2 linked regions of the Roseibium sp. Sym1 genome follow. Each later gene encodes a partner of the first gene's protein in a complex. Links are inferred from orthologs where the notes say so. Each region holds a gene or a part of one and is shown in the gene's direction. Other genes may lie near its edges.

Region 1 (7,437 bases):
AATACATCGGCACGTCCAGCGCCCAGTCGACATAGCGCTCGAAACCGAACCCGTCTTCAAAGGCAAAGGGCATGTCGCCGGTGCGGTCCGCGTCCGTGTCGGTCCAGATCTGCGCCCGGAACGACTTGAAGCCGTTCGGCTTGCCTTCGGTGAAGGGGGAATTGGCGAAGATTGCCGTCGCGACCGGCTGCAGGGCAAGACCGATGCGCATCTTCTTGACCATGTCCGCTTCGGACGAGAAATCCAGGTTCACCTGGATGGTCGAGGTCCGGTACATCATGTCGAGGCCGAGCGAACCGACCTTCGGCATGTAGTTGGTCATGATGTCGTAGCGGGATTTCGGCATGCGGGGCACATCCGCACGCGACCAGGTCGGGGTCATGCCGATGCCGAGGAAGCCGACGCCGAGCGGTTCGGCGACCTGGCGCACCTGCGCAAGGTGCTGGTTGGCCTCGCGGCAGGTCAGGTGCAGGTTGTCGAGCGGCGCTCCGGAGAGTTCGAACTGCCCGCCGGGTTCGATGGAAATGGCGCCGCCACCGTGGTCGTCGGCCAGGCCGATGATCTTGCCCGCATCCTCGATCCGCTCCCAGCCGGTTAGCTTCTCCATGCCCGTGAGCACGGCCTCGACGCCATGCGCGCCTTCATAGGGGATCGGGGTCAGTTCATTCAGGCAGAAACCGAACTTCTCGTGTTCGGTGCCGATTCGGAACTGGTCCTCCGGCTTGTTGCCCGCTTCGAGCGTCGCCGCCAGGTCCGCGACCGTTGCAATCGGGGTGGAATCGACCGTGTCGCGGGCCATGAAAGCGTCCTAGTGCTTGCGCGGCCCGCCAGGTTGCCCCCTGCCTACCGCAATGATCCGACGCGTTTCAAAGAGAAACGCCTTAAAGCTTGGGTGATTTAGGATTCCTGAAACAATAATGCAAGCGTGGAAACGACACGGGGCGCGCGGGTCCCGACGATGCCGGGGCGTCGGTCACGGAGATTTGCATCCAATCCAAAGCCGTTTCCAAGGTCCCGAAGCCCCGTCCGTCACGCAATCCTGAAGACGGATAAAGGCTCCGTGCGACCGCGCAGATGGACCGAGCCGAGGCTGGTCGCGCTGGTGCCTTCCGGCAGGTGCGCCATCGTCTCACCGCTGACCAGCGCGATCACCTTGGCGTCCGGATCCACCGTCTTGCCGTGTTCCTGAAGGCGCGCGGCCACATTCACCGCATCGCCGATGACGGTGTAGTTCATCCGGGCCGACGAACCGATATCACCCACCACGACCTTGCCGGTATGCACGCCGATGCGCACACGCATCGTGTCCAGCGGCATCTGCGCGATCTTGTCCGCAAGCGCCTTGACCGCGGAGATTGCCAGCGTCGCATGATCCGGCTGGTCGGACGGCGCTCCCCAGAACGCCATCACGCCGTCGCCGAGAAACTTGTCGATCGTGCCGTGCTGCTCGGCAATGGCATCCGACACCGTCTCGAAATAGCCGTTGAGGTAGGAAGCGGTCTCCTGCGCGCTCATGTGCGAGGCCAGGTCGGTAAATCCGGCAAGATCCGTGAAGACGATCGTCATCTCCTTGATCTCGATGTTGCGCGTGCTCGTCATGCCTTCCTCGATCAGCCGCGAAACGAGCTGGCGAGGTACATATTTGGCAAAGGCATTCAGGGCGCCGATGGAGCCGTTGAAGGCCTGGTTGACGTCGTCCAGTTCCGCCAGCCGCGAGCGCGGCAGCCGTTCCGAAGCGTCGAAATCGAGCTGTCTCAGGCTGGCCGCGGCATGCGCCAGACGGTTCAGCGGCCGGCCGAGAAGGCGTCCGACAACAAAGGACAGAAAGGCGCCTACCACGAGGGCGACCAGCGCCGCATAGAGCACAATCCGGGTCTGGTCGAGCGCCGCGCCGAATTCCTCCGCGCGGTAGAGCGTGCCCAGGATCCATCCCTTTGCCGGCCCGGACGACACCTCGGTGAAGATTGCCGTGAACATGCCCTTGGTCCCGGGAAAGACCCGTCCCTCGATCGAACCGCCCATGGTGTGGGCGTTTTCAGTCTCGACCCAGATGAGATGAAGGGGCGAGGCGGTCAGGCCGGCAAGCGCGGGCAGAGGCTGTTCGGGCGAAGCGGCGAAAGCGGCCGCGGGCGCGTCAGACACCACGATGGCCCTGTCCCGCCCCGACAGCAGGAACACCTGTTGCCGGCCCTCCCATTCCATGTCCCTGGCGACCCGCGCGAACACCGGCTGCGGATAGAGCGCCCTCAACGACTGGCCGTTGCCAAGATCGATTTCCGCGACCTTGACCCCGGTGGCCATGCCCTGCCGGTACTGGAAATCCGACCAGGCCACCTGCGGCAGTTCATCGGTGGGGGTTTCCGTCAGCACCGCCCGGCCAAGCTCGAGTTCGGCCCCTTCCGGCAGCAGGCGGTAATAGGGTTCCAGGTCGGCGTCGGACAGCTGCTCAGCCGACCGGGACACTTCGACCGCCACCGTGCGCAGCAACATTTCCTGCTGCCGGAAGAACCTGTCCAGAACGGCTTCGTTGCCTTTGAGGACGGCGAGCCCCTGTTCATCGAGCAGCCGTCCGGCAATGCGCCGGTCGGATGTCGCCATGTAGGTTATGATAATCCCGCAGATCACCACCAGCAGGACGGAAAAGACCAGACCGAGCGCGACACCGACGGGAAGTCGCAGGCGCCTGCCGTCCTTTTGAGGCGATCCCGGCCCCGCCGCATTGCCGTGGCCGGCGGAAACATCCCGCATCGGCTGGTCCGGCGGCAGGATCTGCTGGGACATCAACTCACCTCCAGTCGCCGACGGTCGCCTGAATGACCGTCAGGGCCGCGACGGCCGCGGTATCGGCCCTGAGGATACGTGGTCCAAGCGGAATCGGCGACACAAAATCGAGGCTGCGCAGCCGCGCGCGTTCCTCTTCGGAAAAACCGCCTTCCGGCCCGATCAGGACCGCGAGAGGCTGTGGCCCGGCTTCCTTGAGCTGTGCCAGGGTGAGAAGCGGGTTGTTGGTGCCTTCGCTTTCGTCGCAAAACAGCAGCCGCCGTCCGGGCTGGGCTTCGGACCACACGTCCAGGACGTCGTTCAAAGGCTGGGGCGCTAGCACTTCCGGCACGGACAGCACCCCGCATTGTTCGGCAGCCTCGATCACGTTGGCTTCCATGCGCTCCAGATTGACCCGGCTTGCCTGGGTATGCTGCGTCATCACGGGCTTCAGGCTGCCGGCTCCCATTTCCACGGCCTTCTGCACCATGTAGTCCAGCCTTGCGTGCTTGAGCGGGGCGAACATGTACATCAGGTCGTTGGGCACCGTCTGGTCCCGCGTCCGCTCCATGAGCTGCAGTGCGCATTCACGCCGGCCGCTGGCGGCGATCTTGGCCAGCCATTCGCCGTCGCTGCCGTTGAAGACCTGCACATAGTCGCCGTCCTTGAGGCGCAGCACGTTGAGGAGATAGTTCGCCTGGCCGCGGTCCGCTTCGATGCGCGCGCCATCGGCAAGAATGTGTCGCAAAAACAGTCGTTGCATGTTGAACTCGTATTTGGCCATGACCAGACCCTACGCCCGATTGTGTGGGTTTCAAGGCGGATAGCGTCAACCACACGCGTCATCCAAGCCTATTCGATTCTGTCCGTCTCCGGCCAATCATGTCGCGTATTCCTTGCGCGGAAGGGGATAGTCCCGTGCATCGGCGGGCCTCCCCTTGACCCTCTCACCGCGAGCGGCCACTTTCGGGAAACCAGAAGGAATCACCTGTGGCCGAGCAATCTTCCAACGTCGCCGAATTCTCCGTTTCCGAGATTTCCTTTTCCATCAAGCGCACGATGGAGGACGCCTTCGGCTACGTGCGGGTGCGCGGCGAACTGGGGCGGATATCGCGGCCCGGTTCCGGTCACATCTACCTCGACCTGAAGGACGACCGCGCGGTCCTGTCCGGCGTGATCTGGCGCGGCGTTGCCTCGAAGCTGAAGATCCAGCCGGAACAGGGCCTCGAAGTGATCGCCACCGGCAAGATCACCACCTTCCCGGGCCAGTCGAAATACCAGATGGTGATCGACGCGCTGGAGCCGGCCGGCGCCGGCGCCCTGATGGCCCTCCTGGAGGAACGCAAGAAGAAGCTTGCCGCCGAGGGCCTGTTCGCGGAGGAGCGCAAGCGCAAGCTGCCGCCGCTGCCCAAGGTGATCGGCGTGGTGACCTCGCCCACCGGAGCCGTCATCCGCGACATCCTGCACCGCATCGACGACCGGTTTCCCGTCCATGTGCTGGTCTGGCCCGTCCGTGTCCAGGGCGAAACCTCGGGGGCGGAAGTCGCCAACGGCATCCGCGGTTTCAACGCGCTTCAGCCCGGCGGGCCGATCCCGCGGCCCGATCTCCTGATCGTTGCCCGCGGCGGTGGCAGCATCGAGGACCTTTGGGGCTTCAACGAGGAAGCCGTCGTGCGTGCGGCCGCGGCCAGCGACATCCCGCTCATTTCCGCCGTCGGCCACGAAACCGACTGGACGCTGATCGATCTCGCCGCCGACCTGCGCGCACCGACGCCGACGGGCGCCGCCGAAATCGCCGTGCCGGTGAAGGCCGAACTCATGGCGATGGTCGACGACCGGTCCCGGCGGCTCAATTCCGGGCTCGTGCGCTTTGTCACCGGCCGGCGCACGGAGCTGAGGGCCGCCAGTGCCGCCCTGCCCGCACCCCAGGACCTTCTGGCCCTGCCGCGCCAGAAATTCGACAATCTGGCAAATGGCCTGGAACGGGCCCTGATCGTCAGCACGCGGACGCACCGGACCCATTTCCAGAATTTCGCCGGCCGCCTGTCGCCGCTGCTGCTGTCACGCCTCAGCACCAAGGCGCGGCAGGATCTGGCGCAGGCCAGCGACCGGCAACAACGCGCCCTGAAGGTGGCGGTCAGCCAGAAGCGGCACGCCTTCGATACCCTTGCCGTGCGGCTGACGCCGACGCGTCTGGCCCAGCAGACCGTGCTCGGCCAGGAACGGCTCACCGGCCTCGGCGACCGGCTCGACCGGGCCTATCTCGCCCGCGTAACGCAGGAAAAGGCCCGGCTGGACGGCCTGCAGAAACTCCTGAAATCGCTTTCCTACAAGGATGTGCTGGCGCGCGGCTACGCGGTGGTCCGTGACGACAGCGGTCATCCGGTGCGCTCCGCGGCCGGCGTCGCGTCCGGTGCCGCGCTGTCCATCGAACTGGCCGACGGTACGATCGACGCGGTCGCCATGAGTGACAGCGCCGCCTCCAAACCGGCCAGGAGCAAACCGAAGAAACCGGCGACCGGAAAGGGCCCGGTGGACCAGGGAAGCCTGTTCTAGGGCACCGGCTCCGGCGTTTCCTCCACCGCCCCGGAGGTCCGGTTCAGTTATCCAAATAGACCCCTGTCATTTCATGCAGTTTTAACCATGTCCCTTACGTCAATCTTAAGTTGCCTGGCGTAGCGTAACCGGCGTTCAATCTATTGATTTTCGAACGGGGGCACCGATGGCGGCGCAACGCAAGCAATTTGGAAGACGCGGATTGCCGCAGCAGCCTGCCCAGGGCTGGGCGGATCAGAAGACCCAGCACGGCGGTGCGGCTGCCTCCCAGGCCTATCCTTCGCCTGGCTATGCAGCGGTTTCAGACGAAGGCGGGTCAGGCTTTTCGATTTTCAAGGCATTCGGGTTTCTGGTGGGGATGCTGTTCAGCTTCGAGGGACGTATCGGCCGAATGGAATACTGGACCATCGGCATTGTGCGCTTCATCATCTTCATGATGGCCATCATGGCCTACGCGTCCACGCTCCCGCCGGTTCAGGGCGAAGTCGACGCCGTGGCGGTCATGCGCGGGTTCGTCGACACGACCGGCGGTCTGTTGTTCCTCCTGCTGTTCCTGGCCCTTACGGTATGCCTGTTTTCGCTGGAGGTGAGGCGCCTGCACGACCGGGATAAGTCAGGACTGTGGGTCCTGCTCCTGTTTGTCCCGTTCATTGGCGGCTTCTACGGCCTCTGGCTCTTCATCGCCAACGGCTTCTTTCCCGGTACAGCGGGCGCGAACCGTTTCGACACGGTACAGAGCCAGGCGAACGTTTTCGACTGAACCGGTTGCCGCGGCCGGCCGGGAGATTGTCACGCCTGGTCCGGATCTCCGAGCTGACGCAAAAACAAAAGCGCCGCTGCGAGGAACCGCAGCGGCGCTTTTTTGCCGTGTGCTGCCGACAGCTGCGTCAGCCCATCAGTTCCGGCAGGATCGTGATGATCGACGGGAAGGCAAGCAAGCCGGCGATGGTCAGCACGTCCGCAACGAAGAACGGCACACAGCCACGGAAGACTTCCTGCACCGGGATGTCGGGACGAACCCCCGAGACCACGAAACAGTTCAGGCCGATCGGCGGGGTTATCAGACAGAGCTCCGCCATCTTCACCACCAGGATGCCGAACCAGATCGCGCAGGCTTCGCCCGACATGCCGAAGGCGCTGTCGGCCGCCGAGACGCCCTCGCCGCCGTTCAGGGCCATCACTGCCGGATAGACCACCGGAAGGGTCAGGATCAGCATGCCGATCGCGTCCATGAACATGCCGAGCACCGCATAGCCCAGAAGAATGCAGATCATCACCATCCAGGGCGAGAACTCCAGCGCGACGATGAAGTCCCTGAAGGCCTCGGGAAGACCCGCGAAGCCCAGGAAGCGCACATAGACCAGCACGCCCCAGATCAGGGTGAAGATCATCACGGTGAGTTTGGCCGTTTCGTGCAGGGCCTGGCCGAGTTGCCTGGTCTTCATGCCCTTGGCAAAGGCCACCACCAGCACCACGAAGGCACCGAGGGAGCCCGCTTCGGTCGGCGTTGCCAGACCGAAGAAGAACGAGCAGAAGATGATCGCCACCACGGCAATGATCGGCAGCGTCCCCGGGACGCTCTCCAACCGTTCGCTCCAGGTAAAGCCCTTAATTGCCGGAGCGTCGCCACGCCAGGCGGCGACGGCGACGATGATGCCGACATAGATCAGCGCCGAAAAGACCCCCGGCAGGAAGCCGGCGATCAGCAGCTTGCCGACCGACTGCTCCACCAAAATGGCGTAGATCACCAGGATCGCCGAGGGTGGGATCAGCGAGGCCAGCGTGCCGCCGGCTGCCACAACCGCGGCGGACAGGCGCTTGGAGTACCCCGCCTCCAGCATCTCCGGAATGGCGACACGGGCGAACACCGCCGCCGTGGCAACGGACGCCCCGGACACCGCGGCAAAGCCGGCGGTCGAAAACACCGTGCCGACGGCCATTCCGCCCGGCAGCCAGCCGAGCCAGCGCTTGGCGGCCTCGAACAGTTGCTTGGTAAAGCCGGCGTAAAACGCCAGGAAGCCGATCAGGATGAAGGTCGGCAGCACCGACAGCGCATAGGTGACGGATTTCGAATGCGGGATGGTGCCGGCCATCTGCAGGGCGACAAAGAAGCCGCGCTCG
Region 2 (7,406 bases), 6.4 Mb from region 1 along the record:
TTTTTCCAGGTACCTGGCCTTCAGGTCCTCGGAAGCATGTTTTTCCATGGCCTCGACGGCGCCGATGGTCAGGGTCGGTCCGATGGCGAAAGCCATGGACCCGGAGTTCCACATCTCCAGCGCCGCCGCGGACAGCATCTGCGGCAGCCCCTGGCCTCCGGATTCCGGATCGGCGGTCAGTCCGTTCCAGCCGCCCTCGATCCAGGCATGATAGGCCTCGCGCCAGCCCGGAGGCGTCGACACATTGCCGTTTTCCAACGGCGTGCCATGCCGGTCGGCAACAGCGTTGAGCGGCGCGATCTCCTCGGCCGAGAACCGGCCGGCCTCGGTGAGAATGGCATCGACAAGATCGTCACTCAATTCCGCATAACGGGCACTTTCCCGAAGATCTCCCAGTCCGCAGACTTGTTTCAGCGTAAAGGCGATCTCATCGACAGGGGCGCGATACATTCAGGTCCTCCCAAACCGGCCGGGGCGGGTTCGCACCGACGCATGACTGTTTTTTGGCTGTTCCGAGCTTGACGGATGCGAGGCTTCTCCGCAAAAGGCGCTATCGGCAGCGATTTGAGTGGACAATAGACCAGTTGACGTTAACGTCAACCCGTATCGCAGCGGCAGGTCATCGTCTTTTTGGTCAATTCGCAGGAACCCAACGGGCGAGACACGCGACATGCAGCGCTGGACACTCGACATCCACAGCCCCGGCTGGCAGACCGCTCCTGAAGCGGATGACGTCTGCAAGGCACTTCTGGCCGGCGACCTTGTCGCGGTGCCGACCGAGACGGTCTACGGTCTTGCCGCCGACGCCACCAACGGCGCCGCCTGCGCGAAAATATTCGAGGCCAAGGGCCGACCCCAGTTCAATCCCCTGATCTCCCATGTGGCCTCCCTCGACGCTGCCCTGGATCACGGCATCTTCAACAAGCAGGCTCTTGCGCTTGCCGAGGCCTTCTGGCCGGGTCCGCTGACCCTGGTCGTTCCGAAACGCGAGACCTCGCAGATCTCAGACCTGGCAACCGCGGGTCTGGACACGGTTGCCCTGCGTGTGCCCGACGGACCGGTGATGCGCTTTCTGTCGGAAAAAACCGGACGTCCGCTGGCAGCGCCCAGCGCCAACAGGTCCGGCAGGATCAGCCCGACCCGGGCCGAAGACGTGGTTGCCGATCTTGAAGACGCCCTGAGCTTCGTGATCGACGCCGGACCTTGCGCGGTTGGCATCGAGTCGACGATTGTCGGCCTGGCCGACGGCACACCACGGCTGCTTCGACCCGGTGGCATTGCCCGGGAAGACGTCGAGACCGTTCTGGGAATGGCCCTTGCGGGCGCCAGCCCGGCCATGCGGCCGGACGCACCGGCAGCGCCCGGCATGCTGTCGTCGCACTATGCTCCCGACGCCCGCATGATCCTCAACGCACGGGAAGCCGCACCCGAGGACGCCCTGCTCTCCTTTGGCCCCGACCCCTTGCCGGGGGCAACTCAAGCGCACGCGGAATTCAATCTGAGCCCCAGCGGTGACCCTCGTGAAGCCGCCGCCAACCTGTTCCGCGCCATGAGAATTCTCGATTCCAGCGGCGCGAAGACGATCCGGGTTCAATTTATCCCCAACTTTGGCCTCGGCGAAGCCATCAACGACCGGTTGCGCCGCGCCGCGGCCCCGCGTGACTAAAGATACGCGCCCGGTAGAAACCAGATGCCTGCGGCGGATTGGCCCGCTCCTTCTGGCACATTCTTCATCACGGATTCAAAAAGCCTGAAATATCAGCAGTTCGTGCGGCAATCCTGATTCAGAAGTTGAACCGCGATCACCTGAAGTTAATCAGCACAAGCTCCAAGCTTCCGTTTTAACGGACAACTACTGCAAGCTCGAGCAACCTGATTTAGGTTAAGCAATTCATACAATAGAAGCCTACAAATCTGCACCTGCCTCAAACTTATCAACACCATAACCCAAATGGATTACGGTAAAAAGCTCGCATTCCCTTACTGGAATCACGTAGTTTAAGAATCAGATTTGAGATGCAGCGGACCTCCCCTCGGGCATTGCGGTGCTCGCACCTCTGAAAGGGCCGGCTTACACATAGCCGGCCTATTTTTTTGCGATACGGTCAAAAAAAAAGCGGAACGCCCCTTCCCCCTCCCCAAGGTCCAATTCCGATAGTCCATCGACACTTGCGGCAGAACTCTATGGCTACCGGGCCTGAAACATTTCTGCTTCCTGCACCTGTCTTCGTCCGAAACATCCAACGGTGGCCGGCGGCGAGCGGTTCGCCATCGTGACGCGCGGAACTGGCGGCGGTGAAGCCCGCGACACTCCGGACAACACTGTTCCACTTTCATGGAACCGGTGTTTTCGCCGTTTCTGAACAAGCCTGCGGCTCAAACCAGGTCTTCGCGAAACGCATTTACTTTCCGACAATTGACAGTCTCCATTGCAAGCGATCTGATAACCGGCAAAGACAACCTGAACAATCGACCTTCCGGAAACGCCTCCTTGTCCACATTGATCCTGCACCATCCGTCTTATCTCGACCACCTGACACCGGTGGGACATCCCGAACGTCCGGACCGGATCCGGGCCATCGACCGGATTCTGGAACACGAGAAATTCCAGTCCGTGGAGCGGGATATGGCACCGATGGGCGCCGTGGAGGACATCGCGCGCGCGCATCCGATGAGCTATGTCGATCAGATACACCGGCTTGCTCCGGAGGAAGGCACGGCGCGGGTCGACGCGGACACCACCATGTCTCCCGGCACCTGGGAAGCCGCGTTGCGCGGTGTCGGCGGTGCCTGCCGGGCCGTCGACGAGGTTCTGACGAACAGGGTCAGCAATGCCTTTTCCGCGTCCAGGCCTCCCGGACACCACGCGGAAAAGACCCGGGCGATGGGCTTCTGCTTTTTCAACAACGCCGCTGTGGCCGCACGTTACGCTCAAGCCAAATATGGGCTCGACAGGGTTGCGATCGTCGATTTCGACGTTCATCACGGCAACGGCACGCAGGACATCTTCTGGGACGACGCCTCGATGATGTACTGTTCCACGCACCAGATGCCGCTCTATCCGGGCTCGGGCGCCGCTTCCGAAACCGGTGAAGCCAACACGATTGTCAATGTTCCGCTGCCGCCGGGCGAGGACGGCACCGGCTTCAAGGAAGCCTTCGAGGTGGTGATCCTGCCGCGCCTCGAGCACTTCGCGCCGGAACTGGTCATCATTTCAGCGGGCTTTGATGCGCATGCACGCGACCCTCTCGGCGGGCTCAACCTGGTGGAAGCGGATTTCGCCTGGGCGACGCGGGCGCTGATGGATGTTGCCGACAAGCATGGCGACGGGCACCTGATTTCCGTTCTTGAAGGTGGATACGATCTGGAAGGTCTGGCCCGCTCGACCGCCGCGCACGTGATGACACTGATGACCGGCTGAGCTCCGGCAGATGCGTCCCAGGACGATCCTTGGCTCCGTCACGGCGCTCCTGCGTCAAAACCACGGGGATGACCTGCCCGAATTTCATTCGGTCCCTTGACCTTCGCCGCCCGGACCGCAAGTTTGCCTCGAGACTGACGAAACGCCGAAACACTGGATCGCCCATGACCGACGCAGCGAACGACATTTCCGGCCTCTCCTTTGAGGACGCCCTCAAGCAGCTTGAGACCATTGTGCGCGAGCTGGAGCAGGGCAACGTCCCGTTGGAGCGCAGTATCGACATGTATGAGCGCGGGGACGCGCTGCGCAAACATTGCGATACGCTTTTGAAATCCGCCGAAGCCAAGGTGGAGAAGATCCAGCTCGGACAGAATGGCGAAGCCGGCGGCACCGAAGCCCTCGACCCCCAGTAGACTGATTTCCGGCGGACTGTACCGCCCCTTTCCTGCGATTGCCCGCCAGACCGGCACAGCCGCCACGCGGGTCCCGTCCGGCCGGCCCGGCTCAGGTTCAGACATGTCCGCGGCACGCAGGCCGGACGCGGTCCGGCAACAAGAGAACGGCCGGCCGCACTGTCCGCAGCCCTGCGTGCGCCGGTTGAATTGCGCCGGTCTTCCTACTTCCAAAAGAGGCCGACAAGCTAAACTTTATTGCATGCATTGCCATGAAGGCGCCAAATTGCTAATTGTATAGAAAATAAACAGAGGCTTTTATGTAATAGTTAGTAGATCATGCAAGACTGGCCAGCACTCAACGAAACAGATCGCATAAATCTACTTATGCGAGTTCTTGAGTGCTCGACACAATCCGACGGATGGCCTCAAGTCCTCGATTTCATCGATGAAACACTCGGGTGCACATCCTTCCTGTCGGAATTCGACGAAAACGGCACGCCCCAGCCCCGGTTCGGCGGCACGCCCCCGGCCGAGACACTTGGGCAGGTCCTGCAGCGGATTGAAACCGAAGGCGGACGCACCGCACTCCAGTTTCTGCTGTCCGAAGCAGCGCTGTTTTATCCCTATTGCAAAACAACACTCGCCCGTAACGCGCCGGCCAGCGACCCGTCGAAGGACCATGCGCCAGATACAGTCGCGTCGCAGACCCCATCGCAGATGGAGGCTGCCGACGGATCCAGTGCCGAAGACAAGCTGCACATGGCGCCCGGGCTGGTTTCGCCGATCTGGCGCAGCGGACGATCCACCATCCTGTTCAGCTGTTTCTTTTCCTCGCATGATCTGGACGCTATCGACACCGACACTGCCAGCGAGACGTTTCGCACGATCGTCAAGATGCTCGAACCGGGACTGAACATCCACTTCGAGATGGAAAAGAAGCGCCTGGACAACGAACACCAGCGCCTGCTCCTGTCGTCCGCTGAAGGTCCGGCACTGCTCGTCAACGCAGATCGGGACATTCTTGCCTGGACACCATCCGCGCTGGAAGCCCTGGCTCGAGCGGACATCGCGTCCCAGGCGCGGCAAACACTCCTTGTTAAAAACAAGCAGCTGGACGCCGCGCTGCTGGAGCTGGCAGTCGCAACACGCCAGCATCCCGACAGGCAGTCCGGCATTGCCGGACCGCCCCCACAACGCTCCGTCTTCATCGCGGATCCGGAAGGCTTCCTGAAGCGGGTGACCATCAGCACCGTAATTCCGGCGCACCCGGCTCATAACCAGTCAGCAATGTTCGTTGTCAGGCTGGTGGAGACGCGGGAATTGTCCGGCGAAATCGAGAAATGCCTGCAGGACCATTTCGATCTCTCGCAGTCCGAGGCCCATCTGGCCCGGCATCTGACCGTGACCGGCTCGATGAACGCCACGGCCGATGACCTTGCCATCACCCGGAACACGGCAAAGACCCACCTGCGGCGCATCTATGAAAAGACCGGGGTGAACACACAACTCCAGCTGGCAATGCTCGTCCACAGGCTTGCGCAACTGTTCTGACATTTATCAGCGCGCCCTTTTCAAAGCTCCAAAAGGCTCGCAAGACAGGTTGTTTGCATCCGGCGCGGCTGCCTCACCGTGAACGAAAAATGGGGCCGCGAATTGCGACCCCAAGTTGATCACTGTGCACGTGGCCCCATCGACCACCCCTTTCCCTTAGGATAGATCCGCCCCCAAATCATCACCCAAAAGGGTGACTGAGAGCATTTTCATGGAAAGTTGCACATATTTTGCGATTCCAACTTTTAATTTAGTCGGACAAATTCAACGAAGGCTCGTACTCCTGACAATGACGGCCAATTTGGCACATTCCACTCGGCGAATTTGCGCCCTATATCCGGTTGGTGTATGCCTGCCCGCCTGTTTTCCAATCGTGGAGCGATCTCCAGCGTGACTTCCAAGCCTGAAACGCCTCTTCTCGACAAGGTCCATTCACCTGCGGACCTGCGTCGGCTTGAAGAATCCGACCTGCAACAGCTTGCTGAAGAATTGCGCTCGGAAACCATCGACGCCGTGTCGATCACGGGTGGCCACCTGGGAGCCGGGCTCGGCGTCGTCGAACTGACCGTCGCAATGCATTACGTGTTCAACACGCCCGAGGACAAGATCATCTGGGATGTCGGGCATCAATGCTACCCGCACAAGATCCTGACCGAGCGCCGCGACCGGATCCGCACCCTGCGCCAGGGAAACGGCTTGTCCGGCTTCACAAAACGGGCGGAAAGCGCGTATGACCCCTTTGGCGCGGCCCATTCGTCCACGTCGATTTCCGCCGGCCTCGGCATGGCCGCGGCGCGGGATCTGAAGGGCGGCGACAACAATGTCATCGCTGTTATCGGTGACGGCGCCATGTCCGCCGGCATGGCCTACGAAGCCATGAACAACGCCGGCCATCTCGGCTCCCGGCTGATCGTCATTCTCAATGACAACGACATGTCGATCGCCCCGCCTGTCGGCGCCATGTCGGCCTACCTGGCCAAACTCGTTTCCGGCCCGACCTACCAGACGCTGCGTGACGCGGCGAAGAACCTTGCCAAGAACCTGCCCAAGCAGATGTTCGAAAAGGCCGCCCGCGCCGAGGAATATGCGCGCGGTTTCTGGACCGGCGGCACGCTGTTCGAAGAGCTCGGGTTCTACTATGTGGGCCCGGTGGACGGGCACAACCTGGAGCACCTCCTACCCATCCTCAAGAATGTGCGGGACACCCATCACGGTCCGGTCCTCATTCATGCCGTGACCCAGAAGGGCAAGGGCTACGGTCCGGCGGAAGGTGCGAAGGACAAGTATCACGGCGTCGCCAAATTCGACGTTGTCACCGGCAAACAGTCGAAGCCGAAGGCGAATGCGCCCAGCTATACCAACGTGTTCGCGACCTCACTCATCAAGGAAGCGGAGACCGACGACAAGGTGGTCGCGATCACGGCGGCCATGCCGGACGGCACCGGGCTCGACCTGTTCGGCGAAGCCTATCCGGAGCGCACATTTGATGTAGGCATTGCCGAACAGCACGCCGTGACCTTCGCCGCGGGACTTGCCACGGAAGGCTACAAGCCCTTCGCGGCGATCTATTCCACGTTCCTGCAGCGCGCCTACGACCAGGTGATCCATGACGTCGCGATCCAGGGGCTGCCTGTCCGCTTCCCGATCGACCGGGCCGGTCTCGTCGGTGCTGACGGTCCGACCCATGCGGGCGCCTTCGACACCGCCTTTCTCACCTGCCTGCCAGGTTTCGTGGTCATGGCTGCGGCCGACGAGGTCGAGCTGCGCCACATGGTGGCCACGGCGGTCGCCTATGACGAGGGGCCGATCTCCTTCCGCTATCCGCGCGGCGAAGGCGTCGGCCTCGACCTGCCGGAACGCGGCAGCGTGCTGGAAATCGGCAAGGGCCTGATCCGCCGCGAGGGCACCAAGGTGGCGCTGCTCAGTTTCGGCGGACGCATGAGCGAATGCCTGAAGGCTGCAGAGGAGCTGGATGCGGCGGGCCTGTCGACGACCGTTGCCGATGCCCGTTTCGCGAAACCGCTCGACATGGACATGAT

What was found. Proteins that work in one complex are often made in the same cells at the same time.
Region 2: the proteins of xseA (region 1) and O6760_RS30550 are in contact, whole or in part, in a cryo-EM structure (PDB 8TXR), measured with the Escherichia coli proteins. The link is inferred for Roseibium sp. Sym1 from one-to-one orthologs.

The regions. Positions count from the first base shown.
Region 1 is NZ_CP114786.1:271,263-278,699, forward strand. Bases 3,094-6,033 are described here. They hold xseA (exodeoxyribonuclease VII large subunit), read left to right. Parts: upstream 3,094-3,750; coding sequence 3,751-5,316; downstream 5,317-6,033. Other genes in these bases: O6760_RS01265 (16S rRNA (uracil(1498)-N(3))-methyltransferase), read right to left, coding at 3,094-3,544; O6760_RS01275 (DUF805 domain-containing protein), read left to right, coding at 5,519-6,033. In the rest of the region: O6760_RS01255 (glutamate--cysteine ligase), read right to left, coding at 1-799; O6760_RS01260 (adenylate/guanylate cyclase domain-containing protein), read right to left, coding at 1,030-2,781; more of O6760_RS01265, read right to left, coding at 2,786-3,093; more of O6760_RS01275, read left to right, coding at 6,034-6,076; O6760_RS01280 (TRAP transporter large permease), read right to left, coding at 6,204-7,437. UniProt on the Escherichia coli protein: Bidirectionally degrades single-stranded DNA into large acid-insoluble oligonucleotides, which are then degraded further into small acid-soluble oligonucleotides.
Region 2 is NZ_CP114786.1:6,666,947-6,674,352, forward strand. What follows is about bases 2,301-5,209. They hold O6760_RS30550 (exodeoxyribonuclease VII small subunit), read left to right. Parts: upstream 2,301-3,585; coding sequence 3,586-3,834; downstream 3,835-5,209. Other genes in these bases: O6760_RS30545 (histone deacetylase family protein), read left to right, coding at 2,492-3,421; O6760_RS30555 (helix-turn-helix transcriptional regulator), read left to right, coding at 4,201-5,209. Outside these bases: O6760_RS30535 (acyl-CoA dehydrogenase), read right to left, coding at 1-450; O6760_RS30540 (L-threonylcarbamoyladenylate synthase), read left to right, coding at 671-1,666; more of O6760_RS30555, read left to right, coding at 5,210-5,367; dxs (1-deoxy-D-xylulose-5-phosphate synthase), read left to right, coding at 5,716-7,406. UniProt on the Escherichia coli protein: Bidirectionally degrades single-stranded DNA into large acid-insoluble oligonucleotides, which are then degraded further into small acid-soluble oligonucleotides.